DNA from 4 places in the Klebsiella terrigena genome. Region 3 is predicted to be linked to each of the others. Evidence: predicted binding sites of a transcription regulator. Region 3 holds the regulator's gene; each other region holds the start of a gene.
What was found. Region 3 encodes PhoB, which activates phosphate uptake and scavenging genes when phosphate is short. Its sites were predicted from a motif close to CTGTCATAAAACTGNCNNAT; they were not measured.
Positions count from the first base shown of each region.

Region 1: the regulator PhoB is predicted to act here: its motif matches at 1,529-1,548, upstream of kdgR (DNA-binding transcriptional regulator KdgR).
Region 2: the regulator PhoB is predicted to act here: its motif matches at 1,864-1,883, upstream of opgB (phosphatidylglycerol--membrane-oligosaccharide glycerophosphotransferase).
Region 4: the regulator PhoB is predicted to act here: its motif matches at 2,159-2,178, upstream of uvrB (excinuclease ABC subunit UvrB).

Region 1 is NZ_CP050508.1:2,102,128-2,107,479, forward strand. Features, by position in the region: gene htpX (protease HtpX) at 1-10, shown strand, start outside; gene HCK03_RS09885 (MFS transporter) at 89-1,462, opposite strand; gene kdgR (DNA-binding transcriptional regulator KdgR) at 1,640-2,431, shown strand; gene HCK03_RS09895 (YobH family protein) at 2,498-2,737, opposite strand; gene mgrB (PhoP/PhoQ regulatory lipoprotein MgrB) at 2,898-3,041, shown strand; gene HCK03_RS09905 (YebO family protein) at 3,116-3,406, shown strand; partial or broken gene HCK03_RS09910 (DUF2627 domain-containing protein) at 4,041-4,185, shown strand; gene cspE (transcription antiterminator/RNA stability regulator CspE) at 4,198-4,407, shown strand; gene ftsI (peptidoglycan glycosyltransferase FtsI) at 4,599-5,352, shown strand, end outside.
Region 2 is NZ_CP050508.1:4,883,238-4,888,589, reverse strand. Features, by position in the region: gene opgB (phosphatidylglycerol--membrane-oligosaccharide glycerophosphotransferase) at 1-1,771, opposite strand, end outside; gene HCK03_RS22915 (YjjA family protein) at 2,029-2,523, opposite strand; gene dnaC (DNA replication protein DnaC) at 2,590-3,327, opposite strand; gene dnaT (primosomal protein DnaT) at 3,330-3,869, opposite strand; gene HCK03_RS22900 (threonine/serine exporter) at 3,976-4,449, opposite strand; gene HCK03_RS22895 (threonine/serine exporter family protein) at 4,440-5,216, opposite strand.
Region 3 is NZ_CP050508.1:4,461,963-4,467,314, reverse strand. Features, by position in the region: gene sbcD (exonuclease subunit SbcD) at 1-1,049, opposite strand, end outside; gene phoB (phosphate response regulator transcription factor PhoB) at 1,231-1,920, shown strand; gene phoR (phosphate regulon sensor histidine kinase PhoR) at 1,942-3,237, shown strand; gene brnQ (branched-chain amino acid transporter carrier protein BrnQ) at 3,647-4,966, shown strand; gene proY (proline-specific permease ProY) at 5,090-5,352, shown strand, end outside.
Region 4 is NZ_CP050508.1:3,963,064-3,968,415, forward strand. Features, by position in the region: gene uvrB (excinuclease ABC subunit UvrB) at 1-1,892, opposite strand, end outside; gene HCK03_RS18660 (ABC transporter ATP-binding protein) at 2,630-3,352, shown strand; gene bioD (dethiobiotin synthase) at 3,294-4,016, opposite strand; gene bioC (malonyl-ACP O-methyltransferase BioC) at 4,009-4,764, opposite strand; gene bioF (8-amino-7-oxononanoate synthase) at 4,748-5,352, opposite strand, start outside.

The DNA.
Region 1 (5,352 bases), 2.4 Mb from region 3:
TCTGAAGTAATCCTCTTCTTCAGAGCGTAGAAACAAAAACCGCAGCCTTAATCGGGCTGCGGTTTTTTTTGTGCCGTAATCGGGCGGGCTATTGTCCGGGGCGCGGCTGGGTGACGCGCAGGCCGCTCACGGTGGCCGCAACTACCGCCAGTCCGCCAGCCAGCAGCAGCGCGGTATGGGTGCCGCCGTTACCCTGCAGATTGAACAGCAGCGCGACCAGCGCCGCGCCGGTGCTTTGTCCCAGCAGTCGGGCGGTGCCGAGCATTCCGCTGGCCCCTCCGCTGCGGTGGCTCGGGGCCGATGAGACGATAGTGTGGTTATTCGGCGACTGGAACAGGCCGAAGCCCGCGCCGCAGAGCGCCATGCGCCAGATAATATCGAGATCGGACGGCGATGAGGGCAGCAGCGCCAGGCCAAACAGACCGCAGGCCATGACCGTCAGACCGATCGCTCCCAGCAGCCCGGCATGAATTTTCTCAATCAGGTAGCCCGCCAGCGGCGCCATCACCATGGTCGCCAGCGGCCAGGGGGTCAGCAGCAGTCCCGTTTCGACCTCGCTGCGTCCGATCGTCGCCTGCAGGAAGAAGGGCAGCGAAACCAGCGCCAGCATCTGGGCGCAGAAGGAGCAGATTGAGGTGCAGATGGAGAGCGAGAAAAGCGGAATACGCAGCAGATCAACCGGCAGCAGCGGCACCGGCATCCGCAGCTGGCGGCGAATGAAGAAGAACCCGATAACCAGCATAGCCGCCAATTCAGCGAGCACCAGCTGGCCGGACTGCCCCTGCGCAAAGCCGCCGAGCGCGACAATCAGCAGGCCAAACGTCAGCGCATTCATGATAGCGCTGGGGAGATCGAAGCGGGTGATCCTGCTGCGGCTGCTGTTGGCCGGCAGGTAGCGCATGGCGAGCGTCAGCGAAATAATCCCCAGCGGAATGTTGATTAAAAACAGCCACTGCCAGGAGGCGACGGAGAGGATAGCGGCGGCAATCGTCGGGCCGGCCGCGGATGAGACGGCGACCACAAACGAGTTGATCCCCATTCCTCGTCCGAGGAAGCGTTTCGGGAAGATAAGACGAATGAGCGCGGTATTCACGCTCATCAGCGCGGCGCCGCCGAGGCCCTGGGCTACGCGGGCGAGAGTCAGCATCTCCAGCGAGTGGGAGAGGGCGCAGGCCAGTGAGGTAAAGGTAAACACCAGCAAACCGATTTTATAGATGCGTCGATAGCCGAACATATCACCCAGAAAGGAGAGCGGCAGGAGCGCAATGACGATGGCGATTTGGTAAGCGTTGACTATCCAGATTGAGGCGGCGGGCGAAGCGTTAAGGTCGGTAGCGATGGTCGGCAGGGCCACGTTGGCAATGGCGCCGTCGAGTACCGCCATCGCGATGCCTAAAACGATGGTCAGAATGGCGCCGTAACGCTGCGGCAGTGGCAGACCATCGGGAACGTTTTTATCCATGTTAAGCTTGTGTCTTTATCGTAACTATTCTCTGGGTAATGATTTTAGCATTGATTATTCGGCGGTATGTCGCAGATTTGTAACGAATGGGCAGAAGAACGATTGCGGGCATCGGGTTGCGAATTTATAATAAAAACCGGTTCTAATTTTTATAAAACAGTTGCGATGAGGTGATAAATGGCAGTTGCAGATTTGGATAAACAGCCAGATTCTGTCTCTTCAGTATTGAAGGTTTTTGGCATCCTGCAGGCGCTTGGCGAAGAGCGTGAAATTGGTATTACCGAACTATCTCAGCGCGTCATGATGTCAAAAAGCACCGTTTATCGCTTTTTGCAGACCATGAAGTCGCTGGGCTACGTTGCCCAGGAAGGGGAGTCTGAGAAGTACTCCCTGACGCTGAAGCTGTTCGAGCTGGGCGCGCGCGCGCTGCAGAATGTCGATCTGGTGCGCAGTGCGGATATTCAGATGCGCGAGCTGTCGCGCCTGACGAAAGAGACTATCCATCTGGGTGCGCTGGACGAAGACAGTATCGTCTACATCCATAAAATCGATTCGATGTACAACCTGCGTATGTATTCGCGCATCGGCCGCCGCAACCCGCTGTACAGCACCGCTATCGGCAAAGTGCTGCTGGCGTGGCGCGACCGCGCCGAGGTGGAGCAGATCCTCGAAGACGTCGAGTATAAGCGCAGCACCGACCGGACGATTACCAGCACCGAAGAGCTGCTGGGGGTTCTGGACAGCGTTCGTCAGCAGGGCTATGGCGAAGACAACGAAGAGCAGGAAGAGGGGCTACGCTGCATTGGTGTACCGGTCTTCGACCGCTTTGGCGTAGTGATTGCCGGGTTGAGTATCTCTTTCCCGACGCTGCGCTTCTCGGAGGAACGTCTGCATGAATACGTTGAAATGTTGCACACCGCGGCGCGTAAAATTTCTGAGCAGATGGGCTATAACGACTATCCGTTCTGACAGCGGCGGGCGCTAGCTGCGTCGGGCTACAGCGGGAAGACGCTTCCTGCTGTAGCCCGGAGCGGATTAACCTTTGTCGATAACGGTTTCGCTTTTACGCAGAACCGGACAGTCGGTCAGACCAATAATACCGCTGTCAGAATGAACGTACTGCACGGTTGTGGTACCGCGAGCGGTCAGATATTTACACTGGAGGCCCAGCCCCGCTGCGTTCTCATTGCTGCCAATCAACATGCCGTAGCCGCTTAATAATACGCCAATCCATAAGATAGCCAGTACTACAATCGTACGAATGATCAATCGCATTGTTGCCTCATAATTTGTATTATCCTCGGCGTTTATTTTGACAGGTACACGAGTTGAAACAAGTCTATGATTCTGAAACTTGCGTTTCGTATTACAGTTAGCCGCGGTTTAAGATGAGCGTGCTATCCTGGCAACATCTGGTATTGATGCGGAGTGTGGAGTGAAAAAATTACGCTGGGTTTTGCTGATTGTTGTCATAGCGGGCTGTTTGTTGCTGTGGACTCAGATGCTTAACGTAATGTGCGATCAGGATGTGCAGTTTTTCAGCGGCATCTGCACCATCAACAAATTCATCCCCTGGTAAGACATTTTTATTACGACTGATTTTCTTCTGCTGCGCGGGTGGTAGAATAAACGCCTTCTCTTTGAGGTGGTGAAATGAGTGAGTTACTAAGTCCTGGGATCGTAAATCTGGCATCGCTGGCGCTTTCCATTGTGCTGTTGCTTGTCGGCCTGTTGTTATGGTTTTTTGTTAATCGCGCAAGTTCGCGCGCCAACGAGCAGATTGCGCTGCTGCAGGCTCTGCTGGATCAGCAAAAGCGCCAAAACGCGCTGCTGCGTCGGCTCTGCGAAGCCAATGAACCTGAGAAGGAAGAGGCTGCCGAACCTTCAGCCGTTGAGAAGGGGAAGGACGACGACGACTTTATCCGTCTCGTCGCTGAGCGGTAGCTGCTAAACGGGTGTACACCGCACTGGTGTACGCCTGCCTCATCGCCTTACGCAATAACTTATTCTTATCCTTCCGTGCTTATTGCCACATTTCTTATGTCACTTAATGTGTTAGCGATCGCAATTTTATCCAATAAGCTATGGATTTTTGAGCTATTCAAATAAAATAATAACATCGTGATTTAATTGCATGATGAAAGTGTGTGTCATCGAAAATTCATTATTAAGATGCAATATAAACACTATTTATCGCGTGGCTAACAGGATTTAATTAACCCTGCATATTCTCGGCCTAAGCCAATTTTCAACTATCAATATGCGCGTTTATGCGCATCGTTATGCAGCGACCCGGACGTAACCCCTTAAAATTGGCAGGGTGCATGCCTGGCGGGCTGGACGGAGCGAAGTTGTTGAGCTACGGTGAAAAAGTTGCAGCGCTCATCCATGCATAATGGGATGTTTGCCGCGCGCCCTGGCATTAACGGCGGGCGAGAAAAGGCGCATAAACGTGCAGTTGGTCAAATGATTCCCTTATATTTTGTGCGAAGGATCGAGAGCCGTTTAAAAATGGCTTGCCATTATTAACGTTGTATGTGATAACACCTTTCGGGTTAAACGAGGTACAGTTCTGTTTATGTGTGGCATTTTCAGTAAAGAAGTCCTGAGTAAACACGTTGTCGTTGAATACCGCTTCTCTGCCGAACCTTATATTAGTGCCTCATGCAGTAGTGTGTCAGTTTTATCTATGTAAGCGCCTACGGGCGAAGAAAACAGTCTAAGGAATTTTGCAAATGGCAAAGATTAAAGGTCAAGTTAAGTGGTTCAACGAGTCTAAAGGTTTTGGCTTTATTACTCCGGCTGATGGCAGCAAAGACGTGTTCGTACACTTCTCCGCCATCCAGGGTAATGGCTTCAAAACTCTGGCTGAAGGCCAGAACGTTGAGTTCGAAATTCAGGACGGCCAGAAAGGTCCGGCAGCAGTTAACGTAACTGCTATCTGATTCAAGACCACTCAGCTTGTAAAGAAAGCCTCGCCTCTGCGGGGCTTTTTAGCATTTATTGCAAAACATTTCCGATTTTCCCCCTCCGTTGCGCTTTGTTGCAAAACAACACCTTTATTAGCACTGTTTCGCATCCTGTTTTGTCGATTTTCTGTTAAATCAGAGGGTTGCAAAATAATGCTGGAGCTACGGTGCAAAAGAACAAAACTAAGACAGGCGCGAATTTCACCCCGATTCGCTTTGGGCTACTGTGTGCAGCGATCCTCAGCTGCCTTGGGCTGCTTTTAGGACGGGTGGGATGGCTGCAGATTGTCTCCCCCGATAATCTGGTTAAACAAGAGGATATGCGTTCGCTGCGGGAAGAGCCTATCGACGTTCAGCGCGGGATGATAAGCGACCGCGAGAATCGCCCGCTGGCGGTCAGCGTACCGGTTAGCGCTATCTGGGCCGACCCGCAAACGATCGTCGAGAAAGGGGGCGTCGGCTATGGGCCGCGCTGGCAGGCAATGGCGGAAGCGCTGCACCTTAACCTGAGCGACCTGGCGAAACGGGTTCAGGCTCACCCCCATATGCGCTTTGTCTATCTGGCGCGCCAGGTTAACCCGGAGCAGGCCGAGTGGATCGATAAGCTGCATCTGCCGGGGATTAACCTGCGCGATGAATCCCGACGCTTTTACCCGGCGGGCCACGTTGCGGCCAACCTGCTTGGTTTTACCAATATCGATAATCAGGGAATTGAAGGGGTTGAGAAAAGCTTCAACGCCCAGCTCACCGGAAAGGCCGGACGTCGGCTGGTGCGTAAAGATCGCCACGGCCACGTGATTGAAAATATCACCGAGGTGGCGGCGGTTCCGGCGCACAATTTACAGCTGAGTATCGACGAGCGGCTGCAGACGGTCACCGAGGATGCGCTGGATAATGCGGTCAGCTGGAACAAGGCCGAGT
Region 2 (5,352 bases), 420 kb from region 3:
GGGCTTTATCGACGCGCTGTACGGTCTGCTCGCCGCCGAGCTGGCCCTGCGATACGCACCAGTCGGTCGAGAGCGCCAGCTCGCTGGACCACAGCTGGCCCATCTTGTAGCAGCGGTCGATCCAGACAAAGTTATCGCGCGGGGCAAAATCAGCCAGCTGATAGCGCAGCGGCGCGGAGTATTCGCTCTCTGGCAGCGGCTCGACGCGTTTATCGGATACCCGCAGCAGCAGCGGCAGACGGAAGTGGCTGCCGGAGAAGGAAACCATGCTTTTCTGCGGGTCCACGGTGAAGTTTTTCATCTCTTTCGGGAAGTTCCACAGGCGGATGACGTCCGGCTTCCAGGCCAGCACCTTATCTTTCATATTGAGGAAGATGCCAGAAAGCGACTGCCCGGAGAGGCTGCTGCGCCCAAGGCCGATATAGTTATCGCCGCCGAGGATATCCAGCACCGTGGCGCCGTTGTCCATGGTATTACGCTTCACCGCCAGCGTATCCTGCTGCGGCTGGTCGCCGCGCAGTACGAAGAACAGGTTGCTGCGATCCTGCTTGTTCAGGTATTCCCAGGCGCTGTTTTTCATCGCCAGGTGATCGGAAGAGACCACAATCACCGTGTTTTTGAAATAGGGCGAGGCTTTGATCTTCTCGATAAGCGCCGCGATGTGTTCCTGGCTGCAGCTTACCGCGCTGAAGGAGAGGTTCTTTTTACCGCCCATTTCATAGCTTTTTCGCTGGCAGGTGCGGGAAATAAAACCGTCAGGATGGTGGGTGTCCACCGTTAGCGCAAAGAGCGAGAAGCGTTTACCGGACTGCGAAAGCTGCTCGAATTTTTTCCAGGTTTCATCCAGCACGGTGTCGTCGTAGAAGCCCCAGTCGTTGCGGTAGGCGGGGTCGGCAACCGTGGTTTTCAGCTCTTCAGCGCCGTACAGATGATCGAAGCCGTGGGACTTGAGGAACACGTCTTTTCCGGCGAAACGCAGGTTGGCGCCCTGCACAAAATAGTTTTCGTAGCCGGAGTTTTTCAGAATGTCGCCGAGGCAGATATTCTGCGGGAAGAAGCTGGAGACCGAGGCCGAGGCGTTGCCTTCAAACGGCGCAAACAGCGGGATGCCGCACTGCGAGGCGACCATCCCGGCGATAGTGTAGTCGGTGCCAGGCAGCTGGGCGGTGTTGCTGAAATCGAGGCCTTCGCTTTTCAGTTTGCCAAGCTCGGGCGTCAGGTCGGGAAACGCCTCGTTATCAAAATAGGTGCGCTCAAGGCTTTCGCCGTAGATATAGACCAGGTTGAGCTGGGGGTTGGCGATGCTTTTCGACGGCTCTTTATAGTAGGTAACAAAATCCGGATCGCCGTCGCGGGACTGGGATTTCACCAGCTCGCTAATCTGGCGGAACGCCGGACTGGCGTCAACGGAGGCCAGCGCGAGAACCAGCGCCAGCAGGCTATAGCCAAAGTGGTGAGGATGATGACGGCGTCGGCGGAGTATCCAGCCCAGGGCGCTGAAAACGCTCACCAGCGCCACGACAATCCCGGCGCCGGGAAGGATATATTTGCCGACGCCCGCGCCGGTCAGGCTGTTGGTCAGGGTATAAAGCACCGCGTCATTAATGCCGTCGCCGGTGAAATAATCGCTGGCGTAGAGAGTGATGTTGAGAACCACAAACAGGCCCAGCACCGTTAGCGTAGCGGCAAACCACCAGGTATTGCGACCGGCCTTCAAGGCATAAATCACCACCGAGGTGAGAAACAGGGCGATGGATAACAACTCTGACACAGCTTACCCTCATTAGCGCCAGCTGACCGCTAGCCGAATAGATCACTTTCCACGATATACTGTAATGGCAGCGCCATACTGCTGCAATTGTAGAGTCATGAAACTGTGCTGTGGTTCAGAATTGGTTTATAAATTGGTATTTTTGAGCGACGTCTCATCCTTCCCTACGGGGGAAAATGAGACCATCAATGTTAAAAAATGGGGCTGCGGCCGCGTTGGCCAGGCAAAGGCGCCAAACGCGGCATCTGGGGAGAAGATCAGGAGAGGAATTTCGCGCCCTGTTTGAGAACCAGATCGCAGGCCTGCGTTTTGACTTTTTCCGCCAGCGGGCTGCTGCCGAGGGTGCTCAGGTTCAGCTGCTGGCCGTTATTGCTGTTCAGCAGACCCTGCAAACCTTCAAGATAGCCGGTGTCCTCTTTCTGTTTTTCCGGGGTGCCGAGGCCGAGCTTATCCAGCACCTGGTTTTTGACGTTTTCGGTATTGGTCACCGAGGAGAGCTTCTGCTTCGCACAGTACGACATAATGCCGGCGGCATTATTCATGCTGCTGGCGGTCAGCGACTGGCTCCCGCCGTTCAGCAGGCTGGTCAGCGAGGACATCGACAGCGCGCCGCTTTGCTGCGAGCCGCTTTGGCTGCTGAGCTCGCTGGCGGCGCTGGAGAGAGAGTCCTGCCACGAGGCAGCCTGCGCGCCGGTGACAAGAAATGCCGCGGCAGCGACGCTGCAGCGGAGCAAGGATTTAGCAGATTTCATAAACGGTACTCTTCGTCGTTATATAAGAATTTCTTGAGTATAACGCCGCCTGAGATCGGAAATGTCTTAATACTCTTTGCCGGTGACCCGGTGACGATAGCTATCCCAGTTGAAAATCACCCACAGGCTGTTGCCGAGGCGCATGCGGTCCATCACGCGCTCGCCGAGCAGCTTGTTCATCTCGTCCATGTTGCTGTTGGTTAGCATCCCGGTCGGGCGCTTTGATGAGGAGCGGCGATCGACGATCTGATTGATGATCACCTTTTCATAGCGCGATTCGGTTTGCATGCCGATCTCATCGATCACCAGCAGATCGACCCGGCTGAGATCGTTCAGCAGCTGCTCCTCGCTGATCTCCCGGTTGCCGAAGGTGTCCTTCATTGCCGACATGATGTCAGCGACGGTAATGATGAGCACCGATTTGCCGCGCAGCAGCAGCTCGTTACAAATGGCGGCCGCAAGGTGGTTTTTACCGGTGCCGGGCTTGCCGGAAAAGATAAAGCTGGCGATGTTGCCGTCGAACTCTTCAACGTACTGGCGCGCTCTGGAGAGCGCGTTCATCTGGCCTTCGCATTCGACCCGGTAGTTCTCAAACGAACAGTTTTGATGCAGCGGGCGGATGCCGGAGCGGTTAAACGTCCGCTGCATTTTCATCGCCCGGTTCTCCCGCTCGAGGGCTTCGGAACGCAGCTTGCCCTGCTCTTTCTGCCACGCCAGCAGCTCTTCGCCGGTTTTAAACGCCGGTTCGACATGAGCAGGCATCATTTTTTGCAGGCGCTTCATCAGTTCGCCAACGTTTTTCATGCTCATCCTCGGAACCCTCGTGGAATATGGTTATCCGGCTCGCTGACCGTATTCACATCACGACGCGGCTGGCCGCCGTTGCCGGCACGACCGATTTGCACGCTACGCGCCAGCTTCTGCTGCCACTGCACGTGATGAAAAACTTTGCCTTCCGCCTGCCAGTAGGTAACGAATGCCGCCAGCTCTTCCGGCGTCACCGGCTGGCTGAGGGCGATACCCCACAGCGCCGCGAGGCGCTGAAAATCGGCGTCCGGCTGCCAGTCGGCGTACATGGCGAATTTCCCCATAGGGATCGCGGCCGGCGCGGCGGTCGGCTCGTCAAAGAACTGCGTATCAAGCGCGATATCGCTGCCGGGGCGTGCCAGCTTACTCTCCAGTTCAAGCAGCTGGGCCAGGCGTTCCGGCGTCAGCGCGTAGAAGGCGGGAGTATTGTTGGCAAAAACGGCAACGGCACCGCCGGCCGATTTTGCGAGAATGGCCGCAGGATCCTGAATGAAATCATCCAGGCCGCTAAAATCGGTAGTTAAAATTCGCGAAGACATAACACTATCTCAACTCTGAACAACGATAGAGAGGGGGAATAGCACACATAGTAGCACAGCGCCCGGCCGGGATGGAGCGGCTGAGCCATCCCGGCGGCGCCGCTTGCTATACCCGCGGACGCTTGCGGTACAGCCACAGGCCAGGAATAGAAAGGCCGATAGAGAGCGCACCAACGATAGACGACGCCTTTAAAAAGTTGCTTAACAGCATAATCATCATCTCTTCAGAATAACCAAAATGACTGATTTTGACCGCTGAGATCATCGCCGTATAGGCGGATATGCCGGGGAACATCGGGATCACCGCGGCAACGGTAAAGATCTTCGGGTGGGCCAGGTACCAGCGCGACCACTGAATGCCGATACAGCCAATCAGCAGGGCGGCAAGGAAGGTGGCCCACTCGATGTTAAAGCCCGCCGTCATCATCACCATTCGTGAACCGTGACCAATGGCGCCCAGCAGCGCGCACCAGCGCAGCGCCCGCTGCGGGACGTTAAAGACCATCGCGAAGCCAACGGCAGGGATGGCGGCCAGCGCCATGTCCTGGGCCAGTGCAAACAGATATGTGATTATGCCCATCCGCGCAGCCCCCACATGGTCATCGCCATCACCACGCCAATGCAGGTGGCAAGGGTCAGCAGGCTGGCGAGCGCCCAGCGCGCAAGGCCGGTGTTGATATGCCCTTTGAACATATCCGCCACGGCGTTGATCAGCGGAAAGCCAGGCACCAGCAGCAGCACGCTGGCGGCCATCGCCACGGTGGACGTGCTGGCAAAGGTCGGCAAGCGCAGCATCAGCCCGGAGATAGTGGTGGCCACAAAGGCGGTAATACAAAAGTTAATCTGCGGATGCATCGAGCGGTGAGTCAGCAGCTGGCGGATATACATGGCGATAGTGCTGGCGCAGAAGGTGACCAGCGCGCCGTCCCAGCCGCCGTTGTTTAATTTGCAGAAGCACGCGCAGGAGAGCCCGACCATCAGCACCAGCAGCCAGCGCGGGTAGCGCAGCGGTTTTATCTGGGTGAAGCGCTTTTCCACATCTTTATAATCCAGCAGCTTATGCTCGGCAAGGATCACAATATGCTGCACTTCGGTCACTACGTGCATATTAATACCGCGATCGACATTCTTGCGCGTTGAGGTCAGGCATTCGCCGTCTTTGATGGTGGTGAGGACAATTGCATTCGAGGAAATGGCGCTCTCGACGCTGTCCATGCCTAACGCCCGCCCCAGGCGAGTAGAAAGCTCCTCAACCAGCGCGCTCTCCGCCCCGTGTTGCAGTAAGAAAAGACCACACTGAATGCACAATCGCGTAATTGTGCGCTGAACTGTCCGATCTGCTTGCATAAATACCTGCCGTCAGTAACGCCCGATGCCGTAGTGTCCGTCGCTACTTTAACCTGAACTCTCGCTTTGCCTGAGGGGGTCGGGATCAAACAATGTGCAAAAAGCCGGCTCCCGGCGGTATGGATAAATTTTGAAC
Region 3 (5,352 bases):
GCCAGAATGCGCTCGCGCTGGGCGCGGCTGCGGCGCACCAGCAGCACTTCCACCGGCAGCGCTTCGCAGCGGGCCTGGATCTGGCGCTGAATATCGTGCAGATATTCATCGCTGGTGATTTCAATATCCAGCCAGGCGGCGGGCAGTTCCGCGCTGTCCTGCCATCGGTCAAGCTGTTCGCTGATGCTGGCGAAATCGCCCTTTAGCACCGCCAGCGGCTGAACTATCGGCACCGTCAGCGGGCTAACGTCCGTCAGTCGTCCGTCGGTAAAGGTCACCAGATTGACGCTTTTACTTTTCCCGGTCTCATCAAAGCTCAGGGAGATTGGCGAGCCGCTGTAGCGTATATGCTCGCAGCCGCCGACGATCTGCGCCCGGTGGATATGGCCCAGCGCGATATAGTCGACGGGAGGAAAACGGCTGGCCGGGAAGGCATCGAGGGTGCCGATGTAGATTTCGCGCACCGCGTCGCTTTTGCTGGCGCCGACGGTGGTCAGGTGGCCGCTGGCGATAATCGGCAGCGGCCGGTCGCCGCGCAGGTCGCAGGCCTGCCGGTACTGCTGCTGATAGTAGTCGCTGATGGCGGTGAGCAGCAGCTGCTGCTTTTCACCGCTGGAGTGTCCGGCCTGGCTGGTGACCAGCTCGCGCGGGCGCAGGAAGGGGACCGGGCAGAATATCGCCCCCGGCGAGCCGTCGCGCAGCGGCAGAACGAAGGGGGCATGGCCGGCGTTCGCCACGACCGTGGTTTTTAAAAAGGCCAGGATGTCGCGCGATTCATTCAGCGTGGCAACCGAATCATGGTTGCCCGCCAGCACCACCAGCCGACAGCCGGTTTGCTGGAGCTGAACCACGAAGTGGTTATAGAGCTCGCGGGCGTAGCTCGGCGGCGAGCCGGTATCAAAGATATCGCCGGCGACAATAATGGCATCGACCTCGTGAGCCTGCGCGCTGGCCAGCAGCCAGTCGAGAAAGGCCGCATGCTCAGCGGCGCGGCTTTTGCTGTAAAAGTTTTGCCCGAGATGCCAGTCAGAGGTGTGAATGATGCGCATAAATATTCCGTTGCCTAAGAGCGTTGCCGCCATTATACCATCGACGCAGGGGGAGTTAAGTGCGTGTCATAATTCAAAATCCTCGATCGTCAGGCGACCATTTTTTTCATAAATCTGTCACAAAACTGACGCATAATGGCGCCGCACTCTATACTGATGGCTAAAAAATACAGGGTAAATAATGGCGAGAAGAATTCTGGTCGTTGAAGATGAAGCTCCAATCCGCGAAATGGTCTGCTTTGTTCTGGAACAAAACGGCTTTCAGCCCGTCGAGGCGGAAGATTTTGACAGCGCGGTGAACCAGCTCAATGAACCCTGGCCCGATCTGATTCTCCTTGACTGGATGCTGCCGGGTGGTTCGGGCCTGCAGTTTATTAAGCAGCTTAAGCGTGAGGCGATGACCCGCGATATTCCGGTGGTGATGCTGACCGCTCGCGGTGAAGAGGAAGATCGCGTTCGCGGCCTCGAGACCGGCGCCGACGATTACATCACCAAGCCTTTCTCGCCGAAAGAGCTGGTGGCGCGAATCAAAGCCGTGATGCGGCGCATTTCCCCGATGGCGGTGGAAGAGGTGATTGAAATGCAGGGGCTGAGCCTCGATCCCTCCTCCCATCGCGTGATGACCGGCGAAAACCCGCTGGACATGGGACCGACCGAGTTTAAGTTATTACACTTCTTTATGACCCATCCGGAACGCGTATACAGCCGCGAGCAGCTGCTGAATCACGTCTGGGGAACCAACGTGTATGTAGAAGACCGAACGGTAGACGTGCATATTCGCCGTCTGCGTAAAGCGCTGGAACACAGTGGCCATGACCGGATGGTACAAACGGTTCGCGGCACGGGATATCGTTTCTCCGCCCGTTTCTGAATGTCGACAGGAGTGTGAACCGTGCTGGAACGGCTGTCATGGAAAAGGCTGGCGCTTGAGCTTTTCTTATCTTGTATCCCGGCCCTGATTCTCGGGGCGCTATTTGGTCATTTGCCGTGGTTCTTACTGGCGGCGGTGACCGGACTTCTTATCTGGCATTTCTGGAATTTATTACGTCTTTCGTGGTGGCTGTGGGTGGACCGCAGCATGACGCCACCGCCGGGGAGCGGCAGCTGGGAACCTCTGCTGTACGGCCTCCACCAGATGCAGATGCGTAATAAAAAACGCCGACGCGAGCTGGGCAGCCTGATCAAACGCTTTCGCAGCGGGGCGGAATCGCTGCCCGACGCGGTGGTGCTGACCACTGAGGAGGGGGCGATCTTCTGGTGTAACGGCCTGGCACAGCAGATCCTCAATCTGCGCTGGCCGGACGACAGCGGACAAAATATCCTTAACCTCCTGCGCTATCCTGAATTTGCCAACTACCTCAAAAGCAAAGATTTCAGCAAACCGCTTAATCTGATCCTTAATAACGCCCGTCATCTGGAAATCCGCGTGATGCCCTACAGCGATAAGCAGATGCTGATGGTGGCGCGCGACGTGACGCAGATGCACCAGCTTGAAGGCGCCAGGCGCAACTTTTTCGCCAACGTTAGCCACGAGCTGCGCACGCCGCTAACGGTGCTGCAGGGGTATCTGGAGATGATGCAGGAGCAGGTGCTGGAAGGGATGACGCGGGAAAAGGCCCTGCATACCATGCGCGAGCAAACTCAGCGTATGGAGGGATTGGTTAAACAGCTGCTGACCCTGTCGCGTATTGAAGCGGCCCCGGTTCTGGCGATGAACGACAAAATTGACGTGCCGATGATGCTGCGGGTTGTCGAGCGTGAGGCGCAAACGCTCAGCCAGAAAAAGCATACCCTGCACTTTGTGGTCGATGAGTCGCTGCAGGTGCTCGGTAACGATGAGCAGCTGCGCAGCGCGATCTCGAATCTGGTGTATAACGCGGTCAACCATACGCCGGAGGGAACGGAAATTACCGTCAGCTGGCAGAAAGCGCCGCACGGCGCGCTGTTTAGCGTTGAGGATAACGGCCCGGGGATCGCGCCCGAGCATATTCCGCGGCTGACCGAGCGCTTCTATCGCGTGGATAAAGCGCGCTCGCGGCAAACCGGGGGCAGCGGCCTGGGGCTGGCTATCGTTAAGCATGCGGTCAACCATCACGACAGCCGGCTGGATATTGAGAGCACGCCCGGTAAAGGAACGCGGTTTAGCTTCCTGCTGCCGGAACGTTTAATTGCCAAAAAAAGCGACTAGGCCCCGCGCTGTCAACATAACTTGTCAATGACCAGCTCCGGCTGGTCATTTTCGTTTGCAGTCAATTTTCAGCTGCGTAATTAACGAACGTCTGCTGCTTTTTTGTTCGCATGATTAGCCACATGTTTTCCTTCATTATGGTTAATAACGCTGGTTGAAATTGTAGACTTAGCATAATCATCTGCTTTTACGATCCCGCCTTGCTTTAAAACGTTATAAGCGTTTAAATTGCGCCCCATGCAGTCGTAGACAGACTGCTTTTGCGTGGTATTTCAAAAAACAATTCTTTCCCACGCCGCTTCGGGAGCATATCTCGCTGAGTTTCCGGCAATAGCCGCTGTATCATCCCTAAGGGAAGGCACGGTATTTTTCCGTTTAACACCACCACATCCACAGGCAGTATGAATTTATGACCCATCAGTTAAAATCTCGCGACATCATAGCGTTGGGCTTTATGACCTTCGCGCTGTTCGTCGGTGCAGGCAACATCATCTTCCCCCCAATGGTTGGTTTACAGGCTGGTGAACACGTTTGGACCGCCGCTATCGGCTTTCTGATCACCGCCGTGGGTTTACCGGTGCTGACGGTCGTGGCGCTGGCGAAAGTCGGCGGCGGCGTTGAAAGCCTGAGCACCCCGATTGGCAAAGTGGCGGGGATTCTGCTGGCCGTCGTCTGCTACCTGGCGGTAGGACCGCTGTTCGCGACTCCGCGTACCGCGACGGTCTCCTTTGAAGTGGGGATTGCCCCGCTGACCGGCGACGGCGCGATGCCGCTGCTGATTTATAGCGTCATCTATTTCGCCCTGGTGATCCTCGTTTCGTTATATCCCGGCAAGCTGCTGGATACCGTCGGCAATTTCCTCGCTCCGCTGAAAATCATTGCCCTGATTATTCTCGCCGTCGCGGCGATTATTTGGCCGGCAGGCCCGATCAGCAACGCGCTGGAGGCCTACCGCACCGCGCCGTTCTCAAACGGCTTCGTCAACGGCTATCTGACGATGGACACCCTCGGCGCGATGGTCTTCGGGATCGTCATTGTTAACGCCGCCCGCTCTCGTGGCGTCAGCGAAGCGCGCCTGCTGACCCGCTATACCGTGTGGGCCGGCCTGATGGCAGGCGTTGGCCTGACGTTGCTGTACCTGGCCCTGTTCCGCCTCGGCTCCGACAGCGCGACCCTGGTCGATCAGTCGGCTAACGGCGCGGCCATTCTGCACTCGTACGTCCAGCACACCTTCGGTGGCGCGGGAAGCTTTATGCTGGCGGCGCTGATTTTCATTGCCTGCCTGGTGACCGCGGTTGGCCTGACCTGCGCCTGTGCGGAATTTTTCGCCCAGTACCTGCCGTTCTCCTACCGCTCGCTGGTGTTTATTCTCGGCATCTTCTCGATGGCGGTCTCCAACCTCGGGCTGAGCCACCTGATTCAGATTTCGATCCCGGTGCTGACGGCTATCTATCCGCCGTGTATCGCACTGGTGGTATTAAGCTTTACCCGCAACTGGTGGCATAATTCGTCCCGCGTTATTGCGCCGGCCATGTTTATCAGCCTGATGTTTGGTATCATTGACGGCATTAAAACGTCGGCCTTTGCCGATATGCTGCCGGCGTGGACCGCGCGCCTGCCTTTGGCAGAGCAGGGTCTGGCCTGGCTCATGCCGACTGCCGTGATGGTGGTTCTGGCGGTGGTTTGGGATCGCGCCGCAGGGCGTCAGGTGACATCCAGCGCGCACTAGCCGACGTTTAAAAATCAGTGTTAAACCACGGGACTTCAGGTCCCGTGGTTTTTTGTTTTTCAGGTAATCCTCTTTTGATCTTCGCCCGACGAAGGCTAAAGGAGAAAAACGGCATGGAATACGATGGAAAGTAGTAACAAACTTAAGCGCGGGCTAAGTACCCGGCATATCCGCTTTATGGCGCTGGGTTCGGCAATTGGTACCGGCCTGTTCTATGGTTCGGCCGATGCGATTAAAATGGCCGGCCCGAGCGTGCTGCTGGCCTATATTATCGGCGGCGTGGCGGCGTACATTATTATGCGCGCGCTGGGCGAGATGTCGGTGCATAACCCCGCCGCCAGCTCATTTTCACGCTACGCGCAGGACTATCTCGGCCCGCTGGCGGG
Region 4 (5,352 bases), 500 kb from region 3:
TGCAGCGCTTTTGGCGTCAGCACCGGCGTATCCGCCTCGACCGGTGAACGCGACTTGCCGCGCCCTTTGGCCTTGGTCTTCGCCAGGCCGCTGCCCAGCGCCAGGATATCGACCACCTTCTTATTCAGACCCTGCGGGGTGATGCCGTGCTCTTCGTTATAGCGCTGCTGCTTCTCGCGACGGCGTTCGGTTTCGCTGATGGCCTTCGCCATCGAGGCGGTGATCCTGTCGCCGTAGAGAATCGCCTTACCGTTGATGTTACGCGCCGCGCGGCCGATGGTCTGGATCAGCGAGCGCTCGGAGCGCAGGAAGCCCTCTTTGTCGGCATCAAGGATCGCCACCAGCGAGACCTCCGGCATATCCAGCCCTTCACGCAGCAGGTTGATGCCGACCAGCACGTCAAACTCGCCGAGGCGCAGATCGCGGATAATCTCCATACGCTCGACGGTATCGATATCCGAATGCAGGTAGCGCACGCGCTCGCCGTGCTCCTCGAGGTACTCGGTGAGGTCTTCGGCCATCCGCTTGGTCAGGGTCGTCACCAGCACGCGCTCGTTGATGGCGGCGCGCAGGCGAATCTCCGACAGCAGATCGTCGACCTGGGTCCCCACCGGACGCACTTCGATAACCGGGTCAAGCAGGCCGGTCGGACGGACCACCTGATCGACCACCTCATCGCCGGATTTATCCAGCTCGTAGGCGCCGGGCGTCGCCGAAACGTAGATGGTCTGCGGCGCCAGCGCCTCAAACTCTTCAAACTTCATCGGGCGGTTATCCAGCGCCGACGGCAGGCGGAAACCGTACTCCACCAGCGTCTCTTTACGCGCCCGGTCGCCGCGGTACATCCCGCCAATTTGCGGAATGGTCACGTGGGACTCATCGATAACCAGCAGACCATCCGCCGGCAGGTAGTCGAACAGCGTCGGCGGCGGCTCGCCCGGCCCGCGCCCGGAAAGATAGCGCGAGTAGTTTTCAATCCCCGAGCAGTAGCCCAGCTCGTTCATCATTTCGAGGTCGAACTGGGTACGCTGACTCAGGCGCTGCTCTTCCAGCAGCTTGTTGTTTTCCAGCAGCACTTTACGCCGCTCCGCCAGCTCGACTTTTATCTCTTCCATCGCCTGAACGATTCGCTCGCGCGGGGTAACGTAGTGCGTTTTCGGGTAGATGGTATAGCGCGGGATGGACGACTCAACCTGCCCGGTCAGCGGATCAAAGAGCGACAGGCGCTCAACTTCTTCGTCAAACAGCTCAATACGCAGGGCAATATCGTCTGACTCCGCCGGGAAGACGTCAATGACCTCGCCGCGAACGCGGAAGGTCCCGCGCTGGAAAGCCTGATCGTTACGGGTGTACTGCAGCTCCGCGAGGCGGCGCAGAATGGCCCGCTGGTCAATCAGCATGCCGGTGGTCAGGTGCAGCATCATCTTCAGGTACAGGTCAGGATCGCCGAGGCCATAAATCGCCGAGACCGAGGCCACCACGATGACGTCGCGGCGCTCCAGCAGCGCCTTGGTTGCCGACAGGCGCATCTGTTCAATATGTTCGTTGACCGAGGCATCCTTCTCGATGAAGGTGTCCGAGCTCGGCACGTAGGCTTCAGGCTGGTAGTAGTCGTAGTAGGAGACGAAATACTCGACGGCATTCTCCGGGAAAAACTCCTTCATTTCGCCATACAGCTGCGCCGCCAGCGTCTTGTTGGGCGCGAGGACCATCGTTGGACGCTGCAGATCGGCAATGACGTTAGCGATGGTGAAGGTTTTACCCGACCCGGTTACCCCCAGCAGCGTTTGGTGCGCCAGGCCATCTTCCAGCCCCTCTTCGAGGCGACGAATGGCTTCTGGCTGATCGCCAGAGGGACGGAAAGCGGAATGCAGCGTGAACGTTTTACTCATATGTCTGACCCTGAAGGAGGATGAAGCGCCCGGCGCGAAACGGCAGGTGTTTAATTCTACCCGTCGCCGGCGCTTTTGCCAATAAATAATACTGGATATAAAACCAGTATCGTATTACTGTTTGCCCTGTAAACCTTGCCCCGGGCGGCCGCATTTGGGCAAAAAAAGCGCACCATGCGGAATAATCCGCCACTGTGTAAGGTTATCCCCAGAAAATTTTGCCATTTAACATTTGTCAAGCAAGGCGATGAATCTTTTATGGCAGCAGGTGACACTTTCCTTACAGCCATTGATTTTATACAACCAATTGATATTAAATAAAATTTAATAAAAGACGGGTTTCGCGCCAATTCAGCCGCAGGCCGCGTAATCTCTAGCTTACCGCAAGTTCTCTAACTCTAATACACAAGGTTATCCACAGGAATAGTGGATAACTCGCTGCAGGCCATGACCTCTGCCACCCGGCCGAAATTGCCCGCCGACGAAAATCACGCGGCTAAAAAATATTATTGAATTATTTTTGATATTTATCAGCTAAGGACGCCCGCCTTTTTGCTGCTTTCTGCACCACGTTTCACGCCGTTTAGCACCGGGAAAGTGCAGCCGCTTCGCTGTTCCCTGCCGGCGGTGGCCGCCGCGACCTGCGCTGGCGGAAAAATGCCGTCACTTCTTTTTCCTGGCAAGAGATTTGCAGAATGTTTGTCTCGCTCGCCGTCGTCAAAAAGGAGAAAACGTCTATGTTGAGTCTACGCGCCGTCAATCAGTACTATGGAAGCCAGCACACGCTGTGGAACGTCGATCTTGAGCTCAGGTCAGGAGAGTGCACCTGCGTGATGGGAAGTCAGGGAATGGGGAAAACCACGCTGGTCAACTGCATTACCGGGAATCTCCCGGTCGCCAGCGGCAGCATCACCTGGCAGGAGCGCGGAGCGCCGCCCTGCGACCTGATGCCGCTCTCCGCCCATTCACGCAGCGTCATCGGGATCGGCTACGTGCCGCAGGACCGGCGCATCTTTTCGCAGCTCAGCGTAGAGGAGAATCTGCATATCGCGCTGGCGGCCGGAGGCACGCCCGGCGCCGTGGTGAATAGCGAGATTTACGATCTCTTTCCGCAGCTCTACGCCCTGCGCCAGAGCAAAGGCGCCGCGCTCTCGGAAGACGACAGGTACCAGCTGGCGCTGGCGAGGGCGCTGATCGTCCGACCGCGCCTGCTGATACTCGATGAGCCCTCGCGCGGCAGCGGACAGCACTTTATGCATAAGCTGGGGGATCTGCTGGTTCGCCTGAACCGGGATATCGGTTTAACGGTGCTGCTCGCCGAGCAGCACCTGCCGTTCATTCGCCGGGTGGCCGACCGCTTCTGCCTGCTGCACCGCGGGCGCAGCGTGGCGCAGGGCGACGTTATACAGCTGGATGAGCCGCTGCTGGCGCAGTGGATGACGCCCGATCCAGCGCGCTAAGATCGAGGTACTGGCCGAGGTCTTCCCGCCGGGATGCCTCCTCCAGCCACGGGATTTCGCCCAGCATGGGTGCGGGCAGCAGCCGTTTGAGGGTCGCGAGGTATTCGCTATGCCGCTTCCCCGGCGGCTGGACGTCGTTAGCAATCCAGCCCACCAGCGGCAGCCCTGCCTGACGCACCGCCTGCGCCGTCAGCAGGGCATGATTAATGCAGCCCAGCTTTATCCCCACTACCAGAATCACCGGTAGCCGCTCTTCCTGCACCCAGTCGGCAAAGCTCAGGGTTTCAGACAGCGGCGTAAACCAGCCCCCAGCCCCTTCCACCAGCAGCCAGTCGGCCAGCGGCTCCAGCTCGCGCAGCCCGGCGGAGAGCGCGGCGGCGGTAATGGGGCGCCCCTCATCGGCGCTGATAATATGCGGCGAAGTGGGTTCAGCGAAGGTTAACGGGTTAACCTGCTCGTAGCTCAGCGCCACGCGGCTGTTGCGCTGCAGGGCCAGGGCGTCGTCGTTGCGCAGGCCCTGCGCCGTGTACTCGCTGCCGGAGGCCACCGGCTTATAGCCGGCGCTGTTCCGACCCCGCAGGTTTGCCGCCTGCAGCAGGGCGCAGCTGCTCACCGTTTTGCCGACTTCAGTATCGGTTCCGGTGACGAAATAACGCTCAATCACGTTCAATTACTCCTGTAAAAAGATGGTAGGTCAGCGGGCACTGCCCGTGCCGTTTTGGCCACGCCAGCTGAAGCTGCTGCAGCTTTGTGCGACTCAGCGGTGCCGCGCTGCGTCCCTGGTGTAAATGGGTGGCGCCGATACCCTTTAGCGAACGCATTGCACACAGGGCGTCGGGGAACGGCAGCGTCACGGCATGCACCTGCGCCTCGCCCCGCCAGCCGCTCATCACGCTGCGTACCGCCTGCTCGCTGAGGAAACGATTGGCGTGCGGATGCCGGTCAATCGTCGCCCAGGCCTGGTTGAGCTCGGGGAGCGAACCGGCCAATAGGGTGGTAAAGGCCACCCGCCCGCCGGGACGCACCACCCGGTACAGCTCAGCAAGCGCGGCGCCGAGGTCGTCGCACCACTGCACCGCCAGATTACTCCACGCCAGATCGACGCAGGCCGCCGGCAGCGGCAGGGATTCAATATCGCCCTCGACGTAGTCGTGCGCGACCTGCTGGCGCCGGGCCTCCGCCAGCATATCAACGGAGATATCCAGCGCGGTGACGCGGCTGCCCGCCTCGCGCCAGTAGCGGCTCATGCTGCCTGGGCCACAGCCCGCGTCCAGAACCTCGGCAAAGCGCCGGTCGCCAAGCTGGCGCAGCAGCAGCTCGGCGCTGCGCCGCTGCAGCTCATCGTGCTGCGTATAGCGGCTCGCCGCCCGACCGAAGGCGGCGGCCACCGCGCGTTTATTCACCGCCGCCATGCAGGACCTCCAGCAGACGCTCGATATCCGCCGATTCATGGGCCGCGCTCAGGGTGAGCCGCAGCCGGGCGCTGCCGACCGGCACCGTCGGCGGGCGGATCGCCGTCGCCCAGCAGCCCTGCTCGCGCAGGCGCGCTGCCAGGCGCAGAGCCCGGGCGTTGTCTCCGACGATCAGCGGCTGAATGGCGCTGGTCGATTCGGTAAGCTGCCCAGGGTAGTCGCGCATACCGTCCCTGAACTGGGCAATCCGGCAGGCCAGCGCCTCCCGCCGCCGCTGGCCCTCATCGCCGCGAATCGCGCGCAGCGCGGCGCTGAGCGCAACGGCCTGGGCCGGCGGCATGGCGGTGCTGTAAATCAGGTGGCGGGCAAACTGCAGCAGATAATCCGCCAGCGCCTCGCTGCACAGTACCGCCGCGCCGCTGACGCCAAAGGCCTTGCCGAAGGTCACCACCAGCAGCTCAGGGTGAACGTTTTGCGCGTCGCAGCTGCCCCTCCCCTCATCGCCCAGCACGCCAATGCCGTGAGCATCATCGACCAGCAGCCAGCCGCCGGCTTCGGCGGTGACCTGCTGAATGGGGCCGAGGGGCG